DNA from 3 places in the Streptomyces sp. NBC_00637 genome. Region 2 is predicted to be linked to each of the others. Evidence: predicted binding sites of a transcription regulator. Region 2 holds the regulator's gene; each other region holds the start of a gene.

Region 1 (5,041 bases), 1.0 Mb from region 2:
CGCAAGCGCATCGAGGCGGGACCCGCGAACATCTGGCGCTACGCGCCGCTGCTGCCCGTCCCCGCGGACGTGGCCGACAAGCCCAACATCAACCCCGGTTGGACCAAGCTCGTCCAGGCCGACAACCTCGCCCGTGAGCTGGGCGTCGACGCCGGCAAGCTGTTCGTCAAGGACGACTCCGGCAACCCGACGCACTCCTTCAAGGACCGCGTCGTCGCCCAGGCCATCGAGGCCGCCCGCGCGTTCGGCTTCACCACCCTGTCCTGCTCCTCCACGGGCAACCTGGCCGGTGCCGTCGGCGCCGCCGCCGCCCGGGCCGGCTTCCGGTCCTGCGTGTTCATCCCGCACGACCTGGAGCAGGGCAAGGTCGTCATGGCCGCGATCTACGGCGGCGAACTCGTCGGCATCGAGGGCAACTACGACGACGTCAACCGCTTCTGCTCCGAGCTCATCGGCGACTCGGCCGGCGAGGGCTGGGGCTTCGTCAACGTCAACCTGCGGCCGTACTACGCCGAGGGTTCCAAGACGCTGGCGTACGAGATCTGCGAGCAGCTCGGCTGGCGGCTGCCGGACCAGCTGGTCGTGCCGATCGCCTCCGGTTCGCAGCTGACGAAGATCGACAAGGGCCTTCAGGAGCTGATCAAGCTCGGGCTGGTCGAGGACAGGCCGTACAAGATCTTCGGCGCGCAGGCCGAGGGCTGCTCCCCGGTGTCCGTGGCCTACAAGGCCGGGCACGACGTCGTCCGCCCGCAGAAGCCGGACACCATCGCCAAGTCGCTGGCCATCGGCAACCCGGCGGACGGTCCGTACGTCCTCGACATCGCGCGGCGGACGGGCGGCGCGGTGGAGGACGTGGACGACGAGCAGATCGTCGACGCGATCAAGCTGCTGGCCCGGACCGAGGGCATCTTCGCGGAGACCGCCGGTGGGGTGACGGTGGGTGTGACGCGCAAGCTGATCGAGAACGGTCTGCTGGACCCGACCAAGACGACCGTCGTCCTCAACACGGGCGACGGGCTGAAGACCCTGGACGCGGTGGCCGGCACCGGGCTGACCGCGACCATCCGTCCGAACCTCGACTCCTTCCGAGAGGCTGGCCTCGCGTCATGAGCGTTACCGTCCGCATCCCCACCATCCTGCGCACCTACACCGGCGGCAGCGCCGAGGTGAAGGCCGAGGGGGCCACCCTCGGCGAGGTCATCGCCGACCTGGAGAAGAACCACACGGGTATCGCCGCCCGCGTCCTGGACGACCAGGGCAAGCTGCGGCGGTTCGTCAACGTGTACGTGAACGACGACGACGTCCGCTTCGAGCAGGGTCTGGAGACGGCGACCCCGGACGGCGCCGGCGTCTCGATCATCCCGGCCGTCGCCGGCGGCTGAGACGGCGGCTCCGGAGGACGTTCGGGCGATGGCCCGGGTGATGGTCCGAACGATGGTCCGGGCGGTGACTGACCGTTGTTCAGTACCCATCGGTAGTAACCGTCGGTAACAGTTATTACCGAGCGTTCATCGAATTGCCCTCTCCGCGATAGAAGCGGAGGGGGCAATTCAGTGTGGTTGAGCGCGGTACAGTTGGGGAACCCGGTCCGGATCACCGGATCCGGAGGCTTTGATTTCTGCCCCGCGCCCGACAAGAAGCAGCCAATGTGTGCGCCTCTTTCGTGGCTTTTGCGGCTTTTATAGGGCCCGACTTGCCCTCAATTCAGGCGAATTCTCGCTACATTCCGGATCCCGTGCGTCCGGAATTCTCGTCCGACTGACCTGTTGCAGACGGCAGTTGGGCAGATACATTCAGCCGCGGTCGACGCGTTCCGGCGCACGCCCCCAAGCCAACCGGGGGGTGAGGTCTGACCCGGATCCGCGAAGTGCGGGTCCGTGCAAGGGCCAGTAATAGGGGAGTTAGGCATGGCTCAGGGCACCGTCAAATGGTTCAACGCGGAGAAGGGGTACGGCTTCATCGCGGTCGACGGTGGTGCGGATGTTTTCGTCCACTACAGCGCGATTCAGATGGACGGCTACCGCACCCTGGAAGAGGGTCAGCGGGTCGATTTCGAGATCTCGCAGGGTCAGAAGGGGCCGCAGGCGGACATGGTCCGGCTCGCGACCGGCTGAAGCACGCGCCGACTGAAAGCGTCGTTCTTCTGTACATCTGACGAAGGGCTCGCACCTCCACCGGGTGCGAGCCCTTCGTCATGTCCGGGGGCGTGCGCGAGCCGTGGCCGGGACGTCCGCGATCGGTGTCCGGAAGGGCACGGGTCCGGCGGAGGCGCTTGCACTCTCATGGGTCGAGTGCTAATCATTGGCGTTAGCACTCTGCACGTGAGAGTGACAACGAGGACCGGGTCGGTGAGGCCCGCAGGCCAGGTGGGGCAAGGAACCACGAGGCCGGCGAGCCGTCCGTCGCGGGCGCCAGCGCGGTCCGGAGAAATCCACCCCCTGTCCGGGAGGACCACTTCACATGGCCAAGATCATCGCGTTCGACGAGGAGGCACGGCGCGGCCTCGAGCGCGGCATGAACCAGCTCGCGGACGCCGTGAAGGTGACGCTCGGCCCCAAGGGCCGCAACGTCGTCCTCGAGAAGAAGTGGGGCGCCCCCACGATCACCAACGATGGTGTCTCCATCGCCAAGGAGATCGAGCTCGAGGACCCGTACGAGAAGATCGGCGCAGAGCTGGTCAAGGAAGTCGCCAAGAAGACGGACGACGTCGCCGGTGACGGTACGACCACCGCGACCGTCCTCGCCCAGGCCCTCGTCAAGGAAGGCCTGCGCAACGTAGCCGCCGGCGCCAACCCGATGGCCCTCAAGCGCGGTATCGAGAAGGCCGTCGAGGCCGTCTCCGGTGCCCTGCTCGAGCAGGCCAAGGATGTCGAGACCAAGGAGCAGATCGCTTCCACGGCCTCCATCTCCGCCGCCGACACCCAGATCGGCGAGCTCATCGCCGAGGCGATGGACAAGGTCGGCAAGGAAGGCGTCATCACCGTCGAGGAGTCCCAGACCTTCGGTCTGGAACTGGAGCTCACCGAGGGTATGCGCTTCGACAAGGGCTACATCTCGGCGTACTTCGCCACCGACATGGAGCGTATGGAGGCCGTCCTCGACGACCCGTACATCCTGATCGCGAACTCCAAGATCGCCAACGTCAAGGACCTGCTCCCGCTCCTCGAGAAGGTCATGCAGGGCGGCAAGCCGCTGCTGATCATCGCCGAGGACGTCGAGGGCGAGGCGCTGTCGACGCTGGTCGTCAACAAGATCCGCGGCACCTTCAAGTCCGTCGCGGTCAAGGCCCCGGGCTTCGGCGACCGCCGCAAGGCGATGCTGAACGACATCGCCATCCTCACCGGTGGCGAGGTCATCTCCGAGGAGGTCGGTCTCAAGCTCGAGAACACGACCATCGACCTGCTGGGCAAGGCCCGCAAGGTCGTCATCACCAAGGACGAGACCACCATCGTCGACGGTGCCGGCTCCTCCGACCAGGTCGCCGGGCGGGTCAACCAGATCCGCGCCGAGATCGAGAACAGCGACTCGGACTACGACCGCGAGAAGCTGCAGGAACGCCTGGCGAAGCTCGCCGGCGGTGTCGCGGTCATCAAGGCCGGCGCCGCCACCGAGGTGGAGCTCAAGGAGCGCAAGCACCGCATCGAGGACGCCGTCCGCAACGCGAAGGCCGCCGTCGAGGAGGGCATCGTCGCCGGTGGTGGCGTGGCCCTCATCCAGGCGTCCTCCGTCTTCGAGAAGCTGGACCTCGAGGGTGACGAGGCGACCGGTGCCAACGCCGTGCGCATCGCGCTCGAGGCCCCGCTGAAGCAGATCGCCGTCAACGGTGGTCTCGAGGGTGGCGTCGTCGTCGAGAAGGTCCGCAACCTGCCCATCGGCCACGGCCTGAACGCCGCGACCGGTGACTACGTCGACATGATCGCCGAAGGCATCATCGACCCGGCGAAGGTCACGCGCTCTGCCCTGCAGAACGCCGCCTCCATCGCCGCGCTGTTCCTCACCACCGAGGCCGTCATCGCCGACAAGCCGGAGAAGGCGTCCGCGCCGGCCGGCGGCGGCATGCCGGGCGGTGACATGGACTTCTGATCGACCTGACGGTTGATCGCCTGTCCTTCGACCGAGGGCGGCACTTCCCGGAAACGGGGGGTGCCGCCCTCGGGCGTTTCCGGGGTGCGCCGGAGGCGGTGAGCGACCTTCCGAACGGGGCGCTTGAGCTTCGGGGCGGGTGTGGATCACTCGACCTCGGGGTTCTCCGCGAACGCGGACCACGCCTCCGCCCGGAACGCGAGCCTCGGGCCGGGGGCGGTTCTCCACTCCCGTGGGCGACGCGTGGCCGGGATCACAGGGGCTGTCGCCCGGGGCCCGGAATGGGCTGGAGCGGCGTGAGGTTTCAGTGGGAGAGGCACTCAATGCATGTGCACATACCCACTGGTCCACCGTCCCGAGGAGCCCCCCACGTGAGCACCACCCCGCCCGCCGCTTCGCGCGCCGCCGAGATCCTTTCCCGTCCGGTGTCCCTGGGCGGGCTCACCGTCCCGAACCGCATCGCCATGGCGCCCATGACGCGCAAGTTCTCCCCGGACGGCATTCCCGGCGAGGACGTCGTGTCGTACTACGGCCGTCGGGCCGCCGCCGGGGTCGGCCTCATCGTCACCGAGGGGACCTACGTGGGGCACGAATCCGCCGGGCAGAGCGACCGGGTGCCCCGGTTCCACGGTGCGGAGCAGCTCGCGGGCTGGGCGAAGGTCGCGGAGGCCGTGCACGCGGGCGGCGGGAAGATCATGCCGCAGCTGTGGCACCTCGGGATGGTGCGCAACCAGGGTGAGCCGCCGTTCGCGGACGCGCCCGCCGTCGGGCCCTCCGGTATCCGGCTCGACGGCACCGAGGGTGGCGGCCGGGCGATGACCCAGCGCGACCTGGACGACGTCATCGGCGCGTTCGCGGAGGCCGCGGCCGCCGCCGAGCGCATCGGCTTCGACGGTGTCGAACTGCACGGCGCCCACGGTTACCTGCTCGACCAGTTCCTGTGGGCGAACACCAACCG
Region 2 (5,041 bases):
CGGGCTGGAACTGCCCCGTGGGCCGCTCCTCGCCCCGCAGCTTCGCCAGCTCCCGCAACACCCGCTCCTGCTCGGGATCGAGCTTGCTGGGCGTCTGGACCTCGACATGCACGATGAGGTCCCCACGCCCGCCGCCCCGCAGATGCGTGACGCCCCGGCCGTGCAACGGGATCGACTGCCCGGACTGGGTGCCGGGCCGGATGTCGACCTCCTCCAGCCCGTCCAGGGTCTCCAGCGGCACCTTGGTGCCGAGCGCCGCCGCCGTCATCGGCAGGGTCACCGTGCAGTGCAGGTCGTCCCCGCGCCGCTGGAACATGTTGTGCGGCAGCTCGTGGATCTCGACGTACAGGTCACCGGCGGGGCCGCCGCCGGGGCCGACCTCGCCCTCGCCCGCGAGCTGGATGCGGGTGCCGTTGTCGACACCGGCCGGGATCTTCACGGTCAGCGTGCGGCGCGAGCGCACGCGGCCGTCGCCCGCGCACTCCGGGCACGGGGTCGGCACGACGGTGCCGAAGCCCTGGCACTGCGGGCACGGCCGCGAGGTCATGACCTGCCCGAGGAAGGACCGGGTCACCTGCGACACCTCGCCGCGACCGCGGCACATGTCGCACGTCTGGGCCGTGGTGCCGGGGGCCGCGCCCTCGCCACTGCACGTCGTACAGACGATCGCCGTGTCGACCTGGAGGTCCTTGGTCGTGCCGAAGGCCGCCTCTTCGAGGTCGATCTCCAGCCGGATCATCGCGTCCTGGCCGCGCCGGGTCCGCGAGCGCGGCCCGCGCTGCGACGCCGTACCGAAGAACGCGTCCATGATGTCGGAGAAGTTCCCGAAGCCACCGGCGCCGAAGCCGCCCGCGCCCCCGCCGCCCGACTGCGACAGCGGGTCGCCCCCGAGGTCGTAGACCTGCTTCTTCTGCGGGTCCGACAACACCTCGTAGGCGGCGTTGATCTCCTTGAACCGCTCCTGGGTCTTCGGGTCCGGGTTGACGTCCGGGTGCAGCTCGCGCGCGAGCCGCCGGAAGGCCTTCTTGATCTCTTCCTGCGACGCATCACGGCGCACGCCGAGAACGGCGTAGTAGTCCGTGGCCACTTACGACTCCGCCAGGATCTGTCCGACGTACCGTGCCACCGCTCGTACCGCTCCCATCGTTCCCGGGTAATCCATGCGGGTCGGTCCGACCACGCCCAGCTTGGCGACTGCTTCGCCGCCCGAACCGTAGCCGACCGACACCACCGAAGTGGAGTTGAGTCCCTCATAGGCATTCTCGTGACCGATGCGTACGGTCATGCCCGAATCCCCCGCCTCGCCAAGGAGCTTGAGAAGCACGACCTGCTCCTCCAGTGCCTCCAGGACGGGCCGGATGGTGAGGGGAAAGTCATGTCCGAAGCGGGTGAGATTGGCGGTACCGCCGATCATCAGCCGCTCCTCGTTCTCCTCGACGAGTGTCTCCAGCAGGGTGGAGAGCACCGTCGTGACCGTGCCGCGGTCCTCGGCCTCGAAGGCCTCCGGCAGATCCTCCACCAGACGCGGCACGTCCGCGAAGCGGCGCCCCGCGACCCGGCTGTTGAGCCGCGCGCGCAGATCCGCCACCGAGACCTCCCCGAAGGGCGCCGGGCAGTCCACCATCCGCTGCTCGACCCGCCCGGTGTCCGTGATCAGCACGAGCATCAGGCGTGCGGGCGCGAGCGAGAGAAGCTCCACGTGCCGCACGGTCGAGCGGGTCAGCGACGGATACTGCACGACGGCGACCTGCCGGGTGAGCTGCGCGAGCAGCCGTACCGTCCGGGCCACGACGTCGTCGAGGTCGACGGCGCCGTCGAGGAAGTTCTGGATGGCCCGCCGCTCGGGACCGGTCATCGGCTTGACGCCGGCCAGCTTGTCGACGAACAGCCGGTAGCCCTTGTCCGTGGGGATCCGCCCGGCGCTGGTGTGCGGCTGGGCGATGTACCCCTCGTCCTCCAGGGCGGCCATGTCGTTGCGGACCGTCGCCGGGGACACGCCGAGGCTGTGCCGCTCGGTGAGCGCCTTCGACCCCACGGGTTCCTCGGTGCCGACGTAGTCCTGGACGATGGCGCGCAGCACCTGGAGCCTGCGTTCACTCAGCATCGCGCGCACACCTCCAGCAGTAGTCCCCAGTCCCCCGGGGCGCCTGTCTGGCACTCTTCACATCCGAGTGCCAGCGTTCCCCGGCCCAGTGTACGGCTGTGGGGTACACCCGGGGCAAGGTCGGCCCTTGCCCGGCGTCGTAGGGCTAGCGTCGCGGTATGACGGTGACTTGGGAAGAGCTCGGGTGGGAGCGGGTCGCGGCGGGGGTGGGCCGGGTGCGGCTGCCGGGCTGGGACTGCACGGCGGGACTGGTCGTCGGGACGGGCGCGGTGCTGATGATCGACGCGGGTTCGAGCCTGGCCGAGGGGGCGCGGCTGCGGGCCTGGGCCGAGGAACTCACCGGCTCCCGTGTGACCCATCTCGCGCTCACGCACCCCCACTTCGACCATGTGTTCGGGGCGGCGGCCTTCGCCGGGGCGGAGGTCTTCGGGGCGGTGGGGGTGGACACCGTGCCGGCCGAGGAGCTGCGGTCGGACGCGATGCGCCACGGACTCGACGAGACGGCGGCGACGGAGGCCGCGGACACCCTCGTCCGGCCCCGGCACCTCGTCTCCGGGGAGTGGACCCTCGATCTGGGCGGCGGCCGGCAGGTCCTGCTGGCGAACGTCGGTCCCGGTCACACCGCCCACGACCTGGCCGTGCTGGTGCCCGGCAACCCCGAGACGGTGTTCTGCGGCGACCTCGTCGAGGAGTCCGGCGAGCCCGAGGCCGGCCCCGACGCCGTGCCGTCCCACTGGCCCGCCGCCCTCGACCGCCTCCTGGAGCTCGGCGGCGAGGACGCGCTGTACGTGCCCGGTCACGGGGCGGTGGTGGACGCGGCGTTCGTACGGGCGCAACGCGACGCGCTGAGCGCCCGTTTCGGCGTGTCGCCCTGATCGGCCCCGGGCTTCTCCTATCGTCATCAAAATGCGCCCGTACTCCGCCGACCTGACTCCCTCCTGGAAGAAGCCGAAGCCGGTCCCCGAGGTCCCGGCGGAGCCCGGGCTCGTGGTGGAGGAGCCCGGCACCGGGTTCTGCGGGGCGGTGATCCGCTGCGAGGCGGGCACGGTGACCCTGGAGGACCGCTTCGGCAAGCACCGGGTGTTCCCGCTGGAGCCGCGCGGGTTCCTGCTGGAGGGCAAGGTCGTGACCCTGGTGAGGCCCACCTCGTCCGCGCCCGTACGCCCCACCCGTACGGCCTCCGGTTCGGTCGCCGTCCCCGGCGCCCGCGCCCGCGTCGCCCGGGCGGGCCGTATCTACGTCGAGGGCCGACACGACGCCGAACTGGTCGAGAAGGTGTGGGGCGACGACCTGCGCGTCGAGGGCGTGGTCGTGGAGTACCTGGAGGGTGTGGACGACCTGCCGTCGATCGTCGCCGAGTTCGCGCCGGGCCCCGACGCGAGACTGGGCGTCCTGGTGGACCATCTCCTCCCCGGCACGAAGGAGTGGCGCATCGCCCGATCGGTCACGAGCGGACACGCCCTGGTCGTCGGCCACCCGTACATCGACATCTGGGAGGCCGTGAAACCGTCGGCCGTCGGGATCGAGGCCTGGCCCCGGGTGCCGCACGGCCAGGACTGGAAGACGGGCGTGTGCCGGGCCCTGGGCTGGCCGGAGAACACCGGGGCGGTCTGGCAGGCGATCCTCGAGCGGGTGGGTTCCTACAAGGACCTGGAGCCGGAACTGCTGGGACGGGTCGAGGAACTGATCGACTTCGTGACCACCCCCTGAGCCCGGCCCCGGCGGTCCCGCGGCGCGGCGGTCCCGCCGCCGCGGCGGTCCCGCCGACTACCGCTCAGTCCACCAGATCCCGCACCACCGCGTCCGCCAGCAGCCGTCCGCGCAGGGTGAGCACGGCACGCCCCTCGTCGTAGGGGCCGCTGTCGAGCAGCCCGTCCGCCAGGGCCCGCCGCGACGCCGCGAGACCCGCCGGCCGCAGCAGGTCCAGCGGCACGCCCTCGCGCAGCCGCAGCTCCAGCAGGATCCGCTCCACGCGCCGGTCCTCGGCCGGCAGCAGCTCGCGTCCGGCCCCCGGCGACCGTCCGGCCGCGAGCGCCGCCGCGTACGCCCCGGGGTGCTTCACGTTCCACCAGCGGACGCCGCCCACGTGCGAGTGGGCCCCCGGGCCCGCCCCCCACCAGTCGGCGCCGCGCCAGTACAGCTCGTTGTGCAGGCAGCGGGCCGCCTCGGAGGTGGCCCAGTTCGACACCTCGTACCACTCGTAGCCCGCCGCGGCGAAGGTCTCCTCGGCGATCAGGTACCGGTCGGCGTGGACGTCGTCGTCGGTCATCGGGACCTCGCCCCGGCGGATCCTGCGGGCGAGCTGGGTGCCCTCCTCGACGATCAGCGCGTACGCCGACACGTGGTCGGGACCGGCTCCCAGCGCGGCGTCCAGCGAGGCCCGCCAGTCGTCGTCCGACTCGCCCGGGGTGCCGTAGATCAGGTCCAGGTTGACGTGGTCGAAGCCCACCGCCCGGGCCTCGGCCACACATCGCTCGGGCCGGCCGGGGGTGTGCGTGCGGTCGAGCACCTTCAGCACGTGCTGCCGGGCGCTCTGCATGCCGAAGGAGATCCGGTTGAAGCCGCCGTGGCGCAGAGTGGCCAGATAGGCGGGGTCGACGGACTCCGGGTTCGCCTCGGTCGTCACCTCCGCGTCCGCCGCCAGCCCGAACTCGTCACGGATCGCGGCCAGCATCCGTACCAGGTCGGAGGCGGGCAGCAGGGTCGGCGTACCGCCGCCGACGAAGACCGTGCGGACCTCGCGCGGGTCGTCGCCGAGGACCTTGCGGGCCAGCCGGATCTCGTCGATCAGGGTGTCGGCGTAGTTCTCGCGGGAGGCGAGCACCCCACCGGTTCCGCGCAGCTCGGTGGCGGTGTAGGTGTTGAAGTCGCAGTAGCCGCAGCGGGTCGCGCAGTACGGAACGTGCAGATAGAACCCGAGGAGGCGGTCGGCGGCGC
Region 3 (5,041 bases), 2.3 Mb from region 2:
CGAAGCCGAGGTCCGTCCGGTCCGTGGTGTGGCGTACCGAGCGACGGAGGGTGTGGGTCCGGGCTCCCGCTGCACGGCAGAGGCCCGGCACCCCATGGAGGTGGGGTGCCGGGCCTCTGCCGTGCTTGCGACCTGGGTCAGTGGTTATCGGCCCGGGTCGGGGTACCGGCGCGTCGCGTCAGTGGGAGTGGCCGTGGCCGTGACCGCCCGCGGCGGCCGGCTCTTCCTCTTCCTTCTTCTCGACGACCAGGGTCTCGGTCGTCAGGAGGAGGGAGGCGATGGAGGCGGCGTTCTCCAGGGCGGAGCGGGTGACCTTGACCGGGTCGATGACGCCGGCCTTGACCAGGTCGCCGTACTCGCCGGTCGCGGCGTTGAAGCCCTGGCCCTTGTCGAGCTCGGCGACCTTGGAGGTGATGACGTAACCCTCGAGGCCCGCGTTCTCGGCGATCCAGCGCAGCGGCTCGACGACGGCGCGGCGGACGACGGCGACACCGGTCGCCTCGTCGCCGGTCTTGCCGAGGCCGCCTTCCAGCACCTTGGCGGCGTGGACGAGCGCGGAGCCACCACCGGAGACGATGCCCTCCTCGACCGCGGCGCGGGTCGCGGAGATGGCGTCCTCGAGACGGTGCTTCTTCTCCTTCAGCTCCACCTCGGTGGCGGCGCCGACCTTGATGACGCACACGCCGCCGGCCAGCTTCGCGAGGCGCTCCTGGAGCTTCTCGCGGTCCCAGTCGGAGTCGGTGTTCTCGATCTCGGCCTTGATCTGGCCGACGCGGCCCTGGACCTCGGCGGAGTCGCCGGCACCGTCGACGACCGTGGTGTCGTCCTTGGTGACGGTGACGCGGCGGGCGGAGCCGAGCACGTCGACGCCGACCTGGTCGAGCTTGAGGCCGACCTCTTCGGAGATGACTGTGGCGCCGGTGAGGACGGCCAGGTCCTGGAGCATCGCCTTGCGACGGTCACCGAAGCCGGGGGCCTTCACGGCGACCGCGTTGAAGGTGCCGCGGATCTTGTTGACGACGAGGGTGGAGAGCGCCTCGCCCTCGAGGTCCTCGGCGATGATCAGCAGCGGGCGGGAGGAGTTGGTCTGGATGACCTTCTCCAGCAGCGGCAGCAGGTCGGCGATGGAGGAGATCTTGCCCTGGTTGATGAGGATGTAGGGGTCCTCGAGGACGGCCTCCATGCGCTCCTGGTCCGTCACGAAGTACGGCGACAGGTAGCCCTTGTCGAAGGCCATGCCCTCGGTGAAGTCGAGCTCCAGACCGAAGGTGTTGGACTCCTCGACGGTGATGACACCGTCCTTGCCGACCTTGTCCATCGCCTCGGCGATGAGCTCGCCGACCTGCTGGTCCTGGGCGGACAGCGCGGCGACGGCGGCGATGTCGGACTTCTCGTCGATCGGGCGGGCGGTGGCCAGCAGATCGTCGGAGATGGCCTTGACGGCGGCGTCGATGCCCTTCTTCAGGGCGGCCGGGGAAGCACCCGCGGCGACGTTCTTGAGACCCTCGCGTACGAGCGCCTGGGCGAGCACGGTGGCGGTGGTCGTACCGTCACCCGCGATGTCGTTGGTCTTGGTCGCCACCTCCTTCACCAGCTGGGCACCGAGGTTCTCGTACGGGTCGTCGAGCTCGACCTCACGGGCGATCGTGACACCGTCGTTGGTGATGGTGGGGGCGCCGAACTTCTTGTCGATGACGACGTTGCGGCCCTTGGGGCCGATCGTCACCTTGACCGTGTCGGCAAGCTTGTTGACGCCGCGCTCGAGGGCGCGACGGGCGTCCTCGTCGAACTTCAGGATCTTCGCCATGGGAGCGGTTCAGCCCTCTCGGAAAACGTGGGAGAAACGAACTGCGCCCCCAGCACCCGGCTTCACAAAGTCGCGGGGCCAGGAGCGCAGTTCACTGCAAAACTGGGTGAATTACTTCTCGATGATCGCGAGCACGTCGCGAGCCGAGAGGACGAGGTACTCCTCGCCGTTGTACTTCACCTCGGTGCCGCCGTACTTGCTGTACAGGACTACGTCGCCGACCTTGACGTCGAGCGGCAGGCGCTCGCCGTTCTCGAAGCGACCCGGGCCCACCGCGAGGACAGCACCCTCCTGGGGCTTCTCCTTCGCGGTGTCCGGGATGACCAGGCCAGAGGCCGTGGTCTGCTCGGCGTCGAGCGGCTGGACCACAATGCGGTCCTCGAGCGGCTTGATGGCAACCTTGGAGCTGGTGGTCGTCACGATCCGACCTCCCCCTTCGGAGATCTCACGGGGCTAACTGTCTAGGTGGCGACCAGGTGGATCCGTCGTCGCGGGTGCCGGACCTGCCCGTCGCGTGTTGGCACTCTCCAGTGGGGAGTGCCAGAGCCGAGACTATGACCGCGATTAGCACTCGGTCAAGCGGAGTGCCAATGACGGCGGGGCGTCGGCCGGATTTCGGCCTGGGCGAACGGCCCTCTCGCGGTGGTGCGCCCGCGCGAGTCCCGTACCGGGGGCCCGGCGGGAAATCTCAGACGTAGTCCTCCAGGCGGCCCACCGTCAGGCCCTGCTCCTGCACCCGCCGCAGGAGTCGCGTCGTGCGTTCCCTCAGGCTCGGGCCCGTCGACTCGTCCGGGGCCACGGCGATGATGTCGCCGGGGTGCAGACGGGCCGGGCCGTGGGTGTAGGTGAGGCCGGTGGGGCCCATCGCGGCGCGCCACAGGACGACGGCCGCGATGCCGCAGTCGGCGGCGGCGCGTCGGGTGGTGGTGTCGTAGGTGCCGTAGGGCGGGCGGAAGAGGCGGGGGCGCAGGCCGAAGCGGGAGCGGAGCTTGTCCTGCTGGCCGCAGATCTCGGCGCGCTGGCCGGCGTAGGGGAGACCGCGCAGGGCCGGGTGGTCCAGGGTGTGGTTCTGGATGCTCGCGCCGACGGACTGGAGGCGGGCGAAGTGCGCGTACCCCGGGCCCACTACGCCATCCGTGAGGAACATGCTCACCGGGAGACGCAGTTCGCGGACCATGTCGACGAACCGGGGGTCGCGTTCGGCGCCGTCGTCGTAGGTGAGGAAGACGACCCGGTCGGCGGTCGGGACGTGGTCGACGACCGGCGGGAGGGCCGCTCCCGGGCTGCCCGCCAGGACGCGGGCGGGGTGGCGCGGCGCGGGGGCCGGCGGGGCGGTCAGACCCCAGCGGCGGTAGGCGTCCCGCGCGGCCGGGTCGTGCGGGCGGACCCGGGCCGCGGCCTTCTTGCCGAGCCGTTCGATGGGGTCTACGGACTGGGCGCAGCCCGCCAGGGTCGCCAGTGTCGTGAGGGTCGTCAGGATCAGCAGCACGGCCGGCAGCCCCCGCGTCCTCACAGGTAGTCCTCCAGTCGCGCCACCGCGTACCCCTTCGCCGTGACCTTGTTCAGGAACCGGCGGACCATGTCGGGCATCGTGCCCTTCCAGTCGCCGCGGCCGCGGAAGTGGGTCAGGACGATGTCGCCGGGGTGGAGGTCCTGGTCCCACTCGCGGTACTCCCAGTGGTCGACGAACACCTCCTCCGCCCAGAGCGGGGCGTAGCGCACCCCGCAGGTCTTCGCGGCGCGCAGGGTGTCCTGGTCGTAGTTGCCGTAGGGCGGCCGGAAGAGGGCGGGGCGTTTGCCGTAGCGCTTCTCGATCACGTGCTGCATGCCGCAGATCTCGCGCTTCTGGTGGGCGTAGGAAAGGGCGGGCAGGTAGGGGTGGTGCAGGGTGTGGTTGTTCAGTGTCACGCCCCGGTCCTGCATCTTCTTGAAGTAGCCGTAGTCGTCCTTGACGAGGTAGTCGCTGAGGAAGGCGGTGTACGGGATCTTCAGTTCGCTCATCATGCGCAGGAACGCCGGGTCCTTCTCGGCGCCGTCGTCGATGGTGAGGAAGACGACCCGGTCCTCGGTCGGGATCGTGGTGAAGACCGGCGGGAGGCCGAGTTCCTCGTGGTCGTCGACCTCGAAGCCCTTGCGGGTGGTGATCTCCGGCTTGTGCTCGGGCGGTGCCGGGGGTGTCAGCGGGACCGTCTTCAGGCCCCAGCGCCTGGCCGCGGCGACCCGGGCCCGGTGTGCGGCGCGGAGCCTGGTGGCGTACGAGTGCAGGGCGAGGGCGGGCGGCGCCGCGGGGGGCGGCCCCGCCTTCTCGGGCTGCTGGCCGGGCGCGGGGCGGGCGGCGCGGTCGGCGCCCGCCCCGCCTCCCGCGCAGCCCGAGGCGATGGTGGCCAGCGCGAGGACGGCGATCAGGCTCCGGACGCCCGCGCGCCCGTGGCCGGGCCCGCGCCGGCGCGACTCCCGAGAACAGCCGCGCTTGTCATCATTTTGTACGACAGGTCCCATGGCGCCGGATCCTCCCAGCCACCGCCCCGGAACCCCGTCCGACACCGCCACCGCGGACCCACCGTCCACCGACTGGCCCAAGGGGACCGGCAGCGGCGGGCGGTGACCGGGGCAGGCGGGGGTCGAGGCGGGCGGGCGGTGACCGGCGTGGCGGGCGGCTGGCCGACAATGAGGGGGTGAACGACCTCGCTCCCCTCCTCACCGCCGAGGGCCGTGCCCTCCTCGACCTGGTGCGTGGCACCGCCCCCGCCGACGAACTCGCCGTCGCCACCCGGCTGCGCCGCGAACACCCCGCCGATCTGGTGTCCGCGGCGCTCGGCCAGGCCCGGCTGCGGCAGCGGGCGGCGGCGAAGTTCGGGGCCGAGGACGCCGAGCGGATGTTCTTCACGCCGAACGGGGTGGAGCAGTCGACGCGGGCGAGCGTCGCCGGGCATCGGGCCGAGCGGATGAAGGCGCTCGGCGTGACGTCGGTCGCCGACCTGTGCTGCGGCATCGGCGGGGACGCGATCGCGCTCGCCCGGGCCGGCATCCGGGTGCTGGCCGTGGACCGGGACCCGGTCACGGCGGAGGTGGCCCGCGCGAACGCCGACGCGCTGGGTCTGAGCGGGCTGATCGAGGTGCGGGAGGCGGACGTCACCGAGGTGGACACCGGCGGCTATGACGCCGTCTTCGTCGATCCGGCGCGCCGGGGCGGCCGCGGGCGCATCTTCGACCCCGAGGCGTACTCGCCTCCGC

What was found. Region 2 encodes HrcA, which represses chaperone genes, less so after heat shock. Its sites were predicted from a motif close to TTNGCACTCNGNNNNNCNGAGTGCNAA; they were not measured.
Region 1: groL (chaperonin GroEL) is a predicted target of HrcA. The motif match lies at 2,308-2,334, and genes of this name have one in related genera.
Region 3: groES (co-chaperone GroES) is a predicted target of HrcA. The motif match lies at 2,372-2,398, and genes of this name have one in related genera.

What each region holds. Positions count from the first base shown of each region.
Region 1 is NZ_CP109046.1:4,648,889-4,653,929, forward strand. It holds gene thrC (threonine synthase) at 1-1,110, shown strand, start outside; gene OG440_RS20485 (MoaD/ThiS family protein) at 1,107-1,382, shown strand; gene OG440_RS20490 (cold-shock protein) at 1,908-2,114, shown strand; gene groL (chaperonin GroEL) at 2,461-4,083, shown strand; gene OG440_RS20500 (NADH:flavin oxidoreductase) at 4,455-5,041, shown strand, end outside.
Region 2 is NZ_CP109046.1:5,673,415-5,678,455, reverse strand. It holds gene dnaJ (molecular chaperone DnaJ) at 1-1,087, opposite strand, end outside; gene hrcA (heat-inducible transcriptional repressor HrcA) at 1,088-2,104, opposite strand; gene OG440_RS24900 (MBL fold metallo-hydrolase) at 2,263-2,979, shown strand; gene OG440_RS24895 (DUF3097 domain-containing protein) at 3,011-3,814, shown strand; gene hemW (radical SAM family heme chaperone HemW) at 3,879-5,041, opposite strand, start outside.
Region 3 is NZ_CP109046.1:3,347,120-3,352,160, forward strand. It holds gene groL (chaperonin GroEL) at 179-1,807, opposite strand; gene groES (co-chaperone GroES) at 1,919-2,227, opposite strand; gene OG440_RS14335 (polysaccharide deacetylase family protein) at 2,496-3,320, opposite strand; gene OG440_RS14340 (polysaccharide deacetylase family protein) at 3,317-4,306, opposite strand; gene OG440_RS14345 (THUMP-like domain-containing protein) at 4,483-5,041, shown strand, end outside.